DNA from 3 places in the Streptomyces sp. NPDC014734 genome. Region 2 is predicted to be linked to each of the others. Evidence: riboswitches for the same ligand, from Rfam matches in the RefSeq annotation. Region 2 holds a riboswitch; each other region holds the start of a gene.
What was found. A riboswitch is a leader RNA that binds a small molecule or an ion and turns the genes downstream of it on or off. The one in region 2 is predicted to bind cyclic di-AMP.
Positions count from the first base shown of each region.

Region 1: it holds a riboswitch for cyclic di-AMP, as region 2 does, so the genes downstream of both, ACF1CT_RS04045 (M23 family metallopeptidase) here and ACF1CT_RS24770 (C40 family peptidase) in region 2, are expected to answer to the same signal.
Region 3: it holds a riboswitch for cyclic di-AMP, as region 2 does, so the genes downstream of both, ACF1CT_RS26120 (peptidoglycan DD-metalloendopeptidase family protein) here and ACF1CT_RS24770 (C40 family peptidase) in region 2, are expected to answer to the same signal.

Region 1 is NZ_JBIBYN010000002.1:26,559-30,371, forward strand. It holds gene ACF1CT_RS04045 (M23 family metallopeptidase) at 421-1,482, opposite strand; cyclic di-AMP (ydaO/yuaA leader) riboswitch at 1,752-1,904, opposite strand; gene ACF1CT_RS04050 (PP2C family protein-serine/threonine phosphatase) at 2,151-3,251, opposite strand; tRNA gene ACF1CT_RS04055 (tRNA-Met) at 3,540-3,613, opposite strand.
Region 2 is NZ_JBIBYN010000017.1:46,404-50,216, reverse strand. It holds gene ACF1CT_RS24780 (ATP-dependent Clp protease proteolytic subunit) at 103-738, shown strand; gene ACF1CT_RS24775 (hypothetical protein) at 746-1,054, shown strand; cyclic di-AMP (ydaO/yuaA leader) riboswitch at 1,423-1,587, shown strand; gene ACF1CT_RS24770 (C40 family peptidase) at 1,591-2,064, shown strand; gene ACF1CT_RS24765 (ATP-binding protein) at 2,204-2,635, opposite strand; gene ACF1CT_RS24760 (helix-turn-helix domain-containing protein) at 2,840-3,700, shown strand; gene ACF1CT_RS24755 (DUF397 domain-containing protein) at 3,725-3,813, shown strand, end outside.
Region 3 is NZ_JBIBYN010000018.1:150,748-154,560, forward strand. It holds gene ACF1CT_RS26115 (alpha-galactosidase) at 1-1,308, shown strand, start outside; cyclic di-AMP (ydaO/yuaA leader) riboswitch at 1,615-1,769, shown strand; gene ACF1CT_RS26120 (peptidoglycan DD-metalloendopeptidase family protein) at 1,775-2,728, shown strand; gene ACF1CT_RS26125 (SGNH/GDSL hydrolase family protein) at 2,929-3,774, shown strand.

The DNA.
Region 1 (3,813 bases), on a different contig from region 2:
GCGCCGTACACCCGTACGCCCGTACGCCCGTACGCCCGTACGCCCGAGCCGAGTGTCGGAACGGACGTCGGGACGGGCGCCGAAAAGCAAGCCGGCAGCCCTGGCGTCGGGGGGAGCGCCAGGGCCGCCGAGGTTTCATGGCCGGCGAACCAGCTCGGTCCACAAAGGGCACGTGAACCCCAACGGACTCAAGGACACGAGGGCTCAAGGGCTCAAGGGCTCAAGGGCTCAAGGACACGAGGCCCACAAAGAACCACAAGAACCACCGGGCCCACCGGGCCCACCAGGCCCGCAGGGGCTCAGCGCCACGAGGGACCCGGTAGCGCGCGGACCTCAGCACCGCAGGGGGCTCAGCGCCACCGGGAACTCAGCACCGCAGGACGGCCGGAGACGACGATCCGGAGCCCGTCCAGCGGTGGTTCAGGGGGTGAGCCCCTTGTTCCGGAGCCAGTTCATCGGGTCGACACCCGTACCGTCGGGGGTGTGGACCTCCAGGTGGAGGTGGGCTCCCGTCACGTTTCCGGTGGCACCGACCCGGCCGATGGTCTCACCGGTGGAGACCTTCTGGCCGACGCCGACACCGATCGAGGACTGGTGGCAGAACCACAGCTCCGTACCGTCCTCCAGCTCCAGCACCGTGCGGTAGCCGTACGCGCCGGACCAGCCCGCCGACTTGATGGTGCCGCTGTGCACGGCCTTGATCGGCGTGCCCGTCTGCGCCGCGAAGTCGAGGCCGGTGTGGTGGCCGGAGGACCACATGGGGCCGGCCTGCCCGTACGTCGAGGTGATGGTGTAGGAGCTGACCGGAATGGCATAGCTGGCAGCGAGCTTGGCGAGACGCAGGGCCTCGGCCTTCTTCTTGGCCTCCTCCTCCGCCTTCTTCTTCTCGGCGGCGACCTTGGCCTCGGCGGCGTCCTGCTGTTTCTTGGCCTCCGCGGCGGCCTTCTCCGCGGCGACCTTCTCCTGCGCCGCCCTGGCCTCGGCGTCGGCGGCGTCCTGCTGCTGCTCGGCCTGCTGGAGGATACGGGCGCGGAGCGCCTCCCCCGCGTCCGTCGTACCCTGCTCGGCCTCGGCGGAGGTGAGGCCGGCCGTGGTGAGCGGCGCGTCGGCGGTGGTGTCCCGGGGCTTGTCGTCCTCGGAGCCGCCCGAGAAGAAGGCACCCACGCCGGGAAGGGACGCGGCGTCGGGCAGGTTGTCCGCGATGGAGTCGGGGAGCGAGATGGAGACCGGCGGCTTGCTCTGCGCGGTGGCCATGCCGCCCGCGCCGACGGCCGCTATGACGCCGACCCCGAGCACCGTGGAACTGCGGGCAAGTCCGTTGCGCTGCTTGGCGACACGGTGCTTGCCGCGTACAGGACGGACGGACTCCTCGGTGGGGTTCCACTCGTCCAGGGCACGCTCGGGACCGCGGTCGAGGTCGGCGTGGAACTCACCGCCGGATCGGCCCGCGACGAAGACCTCGCCCGGTTCACCGCCGCCCATGCCGGGATCGGTGCCGTACGACGTACCGGAATCGGAGCCGAACGCCGTTCCCGTGCCGACGGTTCCGTACTCGGAGCCGTAGCCGGGTTCGGGGGCGTAACCGTAACCGGAACCGTAACCCTGGACGGAACCGTAGCTCTGGCCGGAGCCATATCCCGGGCCGGAGCCGTACCCCGGGGCGAAGTCGGCGCCGTTACCGGGTCCGAATGCGGAGTCGAGCCGGGTGGGGGCCTCTGGGGCAGGCTTGTTGGACGCCACGGGGGCGCACTCCTTTCCTTCCTTCTCGCCTACCGGGTTAGCTGACGGGTTCGGAGCAGGAAGGTCTCCTACGGACTTCTCCGCCTCTCACGAGGCACAGATGTCCGATTCACCCCAAGGTGATGGTTCCCCGGTTTCCTTTCGGAATTCGGCGCTCGCACGCGGTGCCGCCACTGACGACGGCTGGGACGACCGCACTGCGTTATCGAACGTTAATAGACACCCGGGTCCGATTCCAAGCCGTTCCCACTGATCGTTCACGTCTTTGGCCTGGACTTTACGGGACACAGGCGGACGCAACAGACGAGTTGATCGCCCCTCAGTCACACCCCTTGAACTGACGTTGCGTCAAATGTTATCGGAGCGGCGTCTCTCGATTACGCACCGTGGCGCCCTCGACGGCCCGGACGTCATCCCGATCGCACGGGGCCCGGCCCCACGATCCGGACGGTTCTGCGCCGGTCCGGCTGCCCCTCCGCAGGACGCACGACCGCGAGCAGCGCCATGTCGTCCGTCGACTCGCCACCCGTGTGCAGGCGCACGTCATCGGTGAGCGCGGACAGCAGCTCCTCGGGGCCGGGGAAGATCCGCCCGCGCAGCCGGGCCGCCGGATCGTAGAAGACCCCCTCGGCGTTCCGCGCCTCGGAAAGACCGTCCGTGTAGAGGAGCAGAGTCGTTCCCGGCAGCAGTTCCCACTCGTCCGCCCGGTCGGGCCACGCGCCCAGGTCCATGCCGAGCGGCAGCGCGGGCACCGACGGCGCCAGAACGTCCAGCGCCCCGTCCGGGTGCAGCAGGATCGGCTCCGGATGCCCCCGGTTGACGATCCGGACCCGGGACAGCCCCGACGGGATCTCGGCAAGTACGGCAGTGGTGAAGCCCTCCACGGCGTCGAGCCCCCTCCGCATCTCCCCCTCCCGCGCCAGCGCCCGCTCCAGCCGCCGCGCCACGCCCTCCAGGAAACGCTCCTGTTCGGCCGCCTCCCGGAACGCCCCGATGACCACCGCCACCGTCTCCACGGCGTCGAGCCCCTTCCCGCGCACGTCCCCCACCACCAGCCGCACCCCGTGCGGGGTGTCCGTCACGGCGAACAGGTCGCCGCCGACGAACTCGTCCGCCTGGGCCGCCTCGTACCGGGCCGCCACATGCAGCCCTCCGATCCGGTCAGACGGCTTCGGCAGCACGGCGCGCATGGCCCGCTCGGCGATGACCCTCGCGGACGCCAACTGCTCATTGCTCCGCCGCACGACCCCGTTGATCACCACCGCCAGGATCGAGACGGTGGCCAGCGTGAGCAGTTCGATCAGCGGCACGATCTCCGGCAACGTCCTGCTGAACAGCCGCAGCGCGACGACGGCCAGCATCGAGGCGACGCCGATACGAATGGTGCTGGCCAGTGAGAAGAACGGCGCGGCGATCAGCGGTGCCGCCACGAACATCGGGATGGCGGTGAAGGTCGGCGGCGTCAACAGGTCGAACACCAGTCCGCCGGCGATCATCAGCGCGGGCAGCATGCGCACGAACTGCCTGGTACCGGCGACCCCTGCCCCTTCTCCGGCATGCCTGCCGCGCCGCTTCAGCCGCTTCCACACCTGTGGTCTCCTGCCCGGTACGCGCGGCTGCGGACGATACCGCGCCCCGCCCTCAGGCTCGCCGGAGCGGAGCCGTGCGGCGAATCCTCGTCCCCCAATGGGGGTACCCGCAGGGCGCAGCTCACACCCCACCCGATGTGCGCCCGGCCGTCGCACGCCAGAACGACCTGGGCCCGACACGCTGCATGCGTGTCGGGCCCAGGTCTTCAGTAGCGGGGACAGGATTTGAACCTGCGACCTCTGGGTTATGAGCCCAGCGAGCTACCGAGCTGCTCCACCCCGCGTCGGTGAACACAACTCTACGGCATGTTCGGAGCGCTCATGACCACTCGGTGTCCGGGCCGTGTACGCGGCGGGACACGGGCACCGGAAGAAGGTGCCGCCGCCGGAGCCGCGTCACCGACACCGCAACACCTCGCCGAACGGCCGCCACCCCTCCGGACGGCGACGAGCGGATCCGGATATGGGGTGATATCACTGATTC
Region 2 (3,813 bases):
CCCCATCATAACCTTCTGTACGTCCTGTACATTTTTGACAGGCGCCCGAGGTGGGCTCGGCATGAGCCCGTACAGATCTCCCGAGGAAAGGCATCACCCATGCTGTTCCGTCCCGCCGCCCGCCACGTGCTGCCCGAGTTCACCGAGCGCACGGCCACCGGGACCCGCACCCTCGACCCGTACTCCAAGCTGCTGGCCGAGCGGATCGTCTTTCTCGGCACCGAGGTCGACGACGTCGCGGCCAACGACCTGATCGCCCAGTTCATGTACCTGGAACACGCCGCTCCGGACCGGCCCGTGTCCCTGTACATCAACTCCCCCGGGGGCTCGTTCGCCGCGATGTGCGCCATCCACGACACGATGGAGTACCTCACCTGCGACGTGGAGACCTACTGCCTCGGGCAGGCCGGCTCCCATGCGGCCCTCCTGCTCGCCGCGGGCACGCCCGGACGACGTCACATGCTGCCCGGCGCCCGTGCGGTCGTATGCCAGCCGGAGCTCGCCGAGCCGGTGCGGGGGCAGCCGTCGGATCTGGAGATCGAGGCACGCGAACTCGAACGGGTCCGCGAGACGCTCGTCGCGCTGCTGGCCCGTCACACGGGCCGGGCCGCCGACCGGATCGCCGAGGACATCGAACGCGATCTCGTACTCGACGCGCCGGGCGCGAAGGCGTACGGGCTCGTGGACCACGTCCTGGAAAGCCGGAAGTCGTCCTTCCGCCCGCGCGACACGCGGTGAGGACGGCATGCGTCCGCCGGAACCGCCCCCGCTGCCCGCGCTGACGCGCGCGGAGGGGGAGTTCATCGACCGCTACCTGGAGGTCGTCGATCAACTGGGCCGGATCAATCCGGCCCGTGGCAGCGACACCTACGGGGCCCTGCGCGCCGCACAGGCGCTGGCCTCCCGGGCGGGCGCGCTACGGGACGCCCTGGCACTGATGCACGAGCGCGGCGAGACCCGGATCCACGCCGCGACCCTGGCACGTGCGCTGCGCGTCCTGGACGGGGAGCGGCGGGCCGGACGCGTCACCCTGCCGCCCGCTCCGCCGAGTTGATCGCCGGGCCATCGGCGGACCCGCAGGGTTTCCCGCCACCTTTCCCGCGCGACACGCCCGGCAAGTAAACCGACTTTCCTACTCTTTCAGCGTAGAAAACGCGCCCAGCGAGCAAGATTCCGACTTGCACACATCTTGGCGAAAACTGATGTAGTCCACCCTTTCCCCCTGGTGTGCGACCGGCCCGGACTCACGGAGTGATGACCGAAAGCACCTACTCCACTCGAACAGGTCAGTCGTGAGGAGACTCACATATCATCGTTTCAGCTCGGAAATCCGGCTGTCGGTGCGTCAAGATCCCTGGGACGACAAGCCCCCGCCACCGCGGCGGGGCGGTCCGGGCGGACGCCGAGTCCTGCCGCCGCGCGGATGACTGGTCGACAGAAGTGGATCGGCAGGAGTGGAGGACCCGAGCACAACGGGTCGACCGGACGAACGGTCGGCCCTCGGGGTGAAGCCGCCGCGTGCGGCCGGGCAACTTCGCCAGCCCGAACCCGACAGGTCATCCTTCACAGGCGGCTGACGAAGGGTTGCGCATGACTGCGCAGGTTCATGTCCCGTCTCTGCTCGCCCGGGCCGGTACGGCCTCGGTTCTCACTCTGGCCGCCGTCGGCGGCACCATGCTCGCACCGGGTGCCGCCACCGAGGCCCAGGCAGCCGCTCCGTCGCTGAAGGCGCTCAACATCGCCGCGTCGAAGAAGGGGGCACCGTACCGGTGGGGGGCCACCGGCCCCTATCGGTTCGACTGCTCGGGGCTGACGGTCTACTCGTTCAAGAAGGCGGGCAAGAAGCTCCCCCGCACGGCCCAGCAGCAGTACAACAAGACCCGCCACATCTCGGCCTCGCACCGGCAACGCGGCGACCTGGTCTTCTTCCACTCCGGCCGCAGCATCTACCACGTGGGGATCTACGCCGGACACAACAAGATCTGGCACTCGCCGAGAACCGGCTCGGTGGTCCGGCTGGAGAAGATCTGGACGAGGAGCGTCTTCTACGGACGCGTCCGCTGACGTCCGTCCGACGGTCCGGGGCGCCGGCCGGCCCCGGACCCACGGCGGTGCACGCCGCCTTCGGCCGCCTTCCGTTCACGGCGGCTCGGGGGTCCGGCACCGAACCCCGGCGGCCCGGTCGCCCGCCGCGGAAGACAGTTCACTCCCGCGCGGAGATGTCCCACGGGAGTGCGACCCAGACCGTCTTGCCCCCGTCGGCGGTCGGGGTGACGGCGAGCTGTCCGCCGCACTCCTTGGCCAGCATCCGGATGATCCCCATGCCACGGCCGTTGTCCTGCTGCACGGCGGCGGGCAGTCGGCGCGGCCGGCGTGGATGACTGTCCGTCACTCCTACGAGCAGCCGTTCCTCCCGCTCCAGCCGCAGATCCACGGTGAAGGTGGGCGACTGACCGAGGGTGTGCTGGACCGCGTTGGTCGCGAGCTCCGACACGATGAGCCGGATGGTGTCGGCGAGTTCCGTTCCCGCGGCCAGCCCCCACGCGGAGAGCACCCGCGACACGTGACTCCGGGCGGCCGGGACCGAGACCGGCTCGCTCGGCAGAGTGATGCTTGCTTCCTGATGGTCTGCCACGGCGAACCGCCCCTCTCCCACCCGGACCGGCAGACGCCCGGCCCTGGTTGTGCTTCGCGCCAGATTGCCACTGATCCGGCCCTCTGTGCGGGTGATCCACCAAGATATGCATATATCTGTCGCTCGATGCGGTGAAATCCGCCGCGGAGAGCCGGGGGCGCGCGCCAGACTGTCCGCTCGGAACGAGAGGGAGGGAGGCCGCGCATGCAGCACGGCCCTGCGGTACGGCGCCGCAAGCTCGGGGAGGAACTGCGGAGTCTGCGCCACACGTCCGGACTGACGAGTCGCAACGCCGCGCGGATGCTCGGCTGGCACCAGTCGAAGGTGAGCCGGATCGAGACCGGGGTGAGCGGGGTGCGGCCGGCCGACGTGATCCGGCTGCTGGACGCGTACGGAGTGGACGACGCGCAACTCCGGACACTTCTGGAGACGCTGGCGGGCTCGGCGGGAGGCGGTGGTACAGGATGGTGGCACGCCTACCGCGGCCTGATTCCGCCCCAGTACCGCGACTTCATCAGTCTGGAGTCCCAGGCCCGCACCGCGCGGACGCTGGAGACCTCGGTGGTTCCGGGGCTGCTCCAGACCGCCGACTACGCGCGAGCGGTGACCCGGGCGTCGCTGGACGGGCTGCCCTCCGGTCAGCTCGATTCCCTGGTGGAGGTGAGGCTCACCCGGCAGGGGGTGCTGCGCACGGATCCGCCGCTGCGACTGAGCGCGGTGCTGGACGAGGCGGTACTGCGGCGAGAGGTCGGCGGGCCCCGGGTGATGAGGGAACAACTGCGCCATCTGACGCGGGTGGCCCAACTCCCCCACGTACAACTCCAGTTACTGCCGTTCTCCGTCGGCGGGTACGCCGGGCTCACCGGCCCTTTCGTTATCTTCTCATTTCCGAACACTTCTGATCTGGACGTGGTAGTTCTCGACCATTTGACGAGTAGTCTCTATCTGGAGCGGAAAGAAGACCTTGAGGCGTACAGCTCGGCCTTCCGCACCATGCAGTCCCACGCGCTGTCGCCGCAGCAGTCGTTGGAGCTCATCACCGCGATCGACCGCGACGGTCATTGACCCCGGACCGCCGGAGGAGACGTCATGTCGGATTGCCTCGCCCAGCACGAGTTGCGCTGGCGGCGCAGCAGTCGCAGCACGGGTATGAACAACTGTGTGGAGGCCGCGCCGTT
Region 3 (3,813 bases), on a different contig from region 2:
GGCGAGTCGTACGTCACCCCCGTCTTCGCCGGACTGTGGAGCGGGGAGGGCTTCGGCGGTGCGAGCCGCGCCTGGCACGCCTGGCAGCTGGCGCACGTCGTCCCGGACGCACGGCAGTTGCGGCCGGTCCTCTACAACTCATGGGAGGCGACCGGCTTCGACATCTCCCGGGACCAGCAACGCACCCTGGCGGAGCGCGCGGCGGCGATGGGCGTCGAGCTGTTCGTCGTGGACGACGCCTGGTTCGGGCGGCGCACCAGCGACCGGGCCGGACTCGGGGACTGGACACCGAATCCGGACCGCTTCCCCGGCGGGCTGAAACCACTGGCCGACGAAGTGCACGGCCTCGGCATGCAGTTCGGCATCTGGGTCGAACCGGAAATGGTCAATCCCGACAGCGATCTCTATCGTGCGCACCCCGAGTGGGTGCAGCATTTCCCAGGACGTGAACGGACCGAGTTCCGTCATCAACTGGTGCTCAATCTGGCCCGGAGCGACGTTCGCGAGTATCTCTGGGAACAACTGGACGCCCTGCTGACCAATGCTCCGATCGATTACGTGAAATGGGACTTCAACCGCAGCTTCACGGACGCGGGATGGCCGGGTGAGGAATATCCGCAGAAACTCTGGGTCGAACATGTCGACGGTCTGTACGCGTTGATCGACCGGCTGCGGGCCGCGCATCCCTCGGTGGCCTTCGAGTCCTGCTCGGGCGGCGGTGGCCGGATCGACCTGGGCATCCTCTCCCGCACCGATCAGGTGTGGACCTCGGACAACACCGACCCGCTCGACCGCCTCGCCATCCAGGAGGGATTCGGCCAGATCCATCCCGCCCGGGTGATGGCAGCCTGGGTCACCGACAGCCCGAACGTGCAGCTCAACGACCGGGTCAGCTCCCTGCGCTTCCGCTTCGTGAGCGCGATGGCCGGCGTGCTCGGGGTGGGTGGCGACCTTGCCGAGTGGAGTGCGGAGGACCTGGCCGAGGCGCGGAACTGGGTCGACCTCTACAAGGAGATCCGGCCGGTGGTGCAGCACGGGGCGCTGTACCGGCTGCGCGCCCCGCGCGGCGGGCTGAGCGCGGTGCAGTACGTCCACGGCGAGGAGACCGTGGTCCTGATGTGGCTGCAGGCGCAGCGCTTCGGGGAGCGGCCGCCGGCCCTGCGACTGCGCGGACTCGACCCGGCGGCGACGTACACCTGTCTGGACACGGGGTCGGTGCACCACGGGTCGGTGCTGCTCCACCAGGGGCTGCACAGCGGGCTCCGGGGCGACCTGGACGCGCGGGTGCTGAGGCTGCGGCGCGCGTGAACGCGCACCGATCTCTGCCATGTCCGTAATGAGTTGATTTTATGGAATGTGTGTCGATTGATCCGCTCGCGGGTTTCCGGCTCGTGAGCGGGATCATATCCGTGACCGTACGTGCTGGCGGAGGGGTCGGATATTCCGTGTGCGGCGCGGAAATTCAAGATCCGTAATCCACGGAGGGTGACCGGAATTCCGCGCCGAATTCCCGGCGTGGAATCCGGTGCGGAACCAATGGCTTGTTCTCGCCGTCCCGACTCGCTTACGGTCACCGTCAATCCGGCCGGACCGCCTAATCCTGCCGCCGACCGGATATCGCACCCACTCATCGCGTGGCAGGAGCGGGGGAACCAGGTAGGCCGCCGAACGGAGAAATCCGGTCGGCTCGGGGTGAAGTCGCGCTCGCCGCGACCGGGCATCTCCAGCCCGAACCCGACAGCTCACCTCGTAGGCGCCGGAGAGGAAGCACGTCATGCCCATCGCGGGTAAGCACCGTCGTACCAGGACCAGCACCATCGCCCGCGGCGTCGCCGCCGTGAGCACCGGCGGCGCCGTCATCGCCCTGCCGCTGCTGGGCGCCACCGGCGCCCACGCCGCGGAGCAGTCGGCCCCGGCCGCCGCCCCGAAGTCGGCCTCCGCCGCACACGCCGCCCCGGCCCAGCAGGCCGCCCAGAAGCAGGCCGCCACCACGACGTACTCCGTCGTCGCGGGCGACTACCTGTCGAAGATCGCAGCCGAGCACAAGGTCGACGGCGGCTGGCAGAAGCTCTACCAGGACAACCGCGCGGTCGTCGGCGACGACCCGAGCCTGATCTTCCCGGGCATGAAGCTGACGCTCGGCGCCAAGGCCTCCGGCGCCTCCGCGCCCACCGGCGCGGGTGCGGGCTCCTCGCTCCCGTCGAAGGCCCCCGCGGCGCCGTCGGCGACCGTCGAGAAGTCCGCCCCCGCCAAGTCGGCCCCGGCCAAGCCCTCCACGGTCACGGAGTCGAAGACGTCCGCCCCGGCCGACCGGAGCAGCGCCTCCGGTTACGTGCACCCGGTTCCCGGCAACCACACCACCGGTTACCGCGCCTCCGGCTCGAACTGGTCCAGCGGCAGCCACACCGGGATCGACTTCCCCGTCTTCACCGGCACCGGCGTGAAGGCCATCACCTCCGGCACCGTCGTCACCGCGGGCTGGGGCGGCGCGTACGGCAACCAGGTCGTCATCAAGCACGCCGACGGCCGCTACTCGCAGTACGGCCACCTGTCCTCGATCTCCGTCTCGGCGGGCCAGTCCGTGGGCGCCGGTCAGCAGATCGGCCTCTCCGGTTCCACCGGCAACGCCACCGGTCCGCACCTGCACTTCGAGGTCCGCACCGGTCCGGGCTACGGCTCGGACATCAACCCGATCGCCTACCTCGCCGCGCACGGCGTCTACGTCTGAGCCGAACGGCCGGACGGCCGCAGCGGCCAGGTGTGACCTGGGCGACAACGAAGGGGCGGTGCGCGGCGGCGCACCGCCCCTTCTGCTCCCCAGCTCGTTATTCCCCTGTCGCAGACCCTGACCGGGTGGTCTATCTCACCACCCGTCAACCCCTTATTACGGTCGCGTAGGTCACATTCGTCGGTGCAGGATAAGCCCTTGTGGCAGACGATTCGAGAAACAACCAACGTGACGTCATCGACCGGCAGGGCGTCATCGGGTCGTACGCGGCGATCGGCGACAGCTTCACCGAGGGAGTCGGAGACCCCGGTCCGGACGGGACCTACGTCGGCTGGGCGGACCGTTTCGCGGTACTTCTCGCGGACCAGCTCCCGGACCCCGACGCGGCGACGAGCACCGAAGGCCCCACGCACGCGGATTTCAGGTACGCCAACCTCGCCGTACGCGGACGCCTCCTCGACCAGATCGTCGAGGAGCAGGTGCCGCGTGCCAGGGAACTGGCACCCGACCTGGTGACCTTCTGCGCCGGCGGCAACGACATCATCAGGCCCGGAACCGACCCGGACGACGTGGCCGAGCGGTTCGAGCGCGCCGTCGCCGAGCTCGCCCGGTCGGTCGGCACCGTCATGGTCACCACGGGCTTCGACACCCGGGGCGTTCCCGTGCTGCGCCACCTGCGCGGCAAGATCGCCACGTACACCGCCCACGTGCGGTCCATCGCCGACCGCTACGACTGCCCCGTCCTCGACCTGTGGTCGCTGCGCTCCGTCCAGGACCGGCGCGCCTGGGACGACGACCGGCTCCACCTGTCCCCCGAGGGACACACCCGGGTCGCACTGCGCGCCGCCCAGGTCCTCGGGCTGGAGGTACCGGCCGACCCGGACCAGGCGTGGCCCCCGCAGGACCGGCGCGGCACGCTCGAAGTACGCAGGGACGACATCCACTGGGCGCGCGAGTACCTGGTTCCGTGGATCGGCCGACGGCTGCGCGGTGAATCCTCGGGCGACCACGTCGAGGCGAAGCGCCCGGACCTCCTCCCGCTCTGAGACGCGTCCCGGGACGCGCCCCGGGCCGGACGCCGCCCC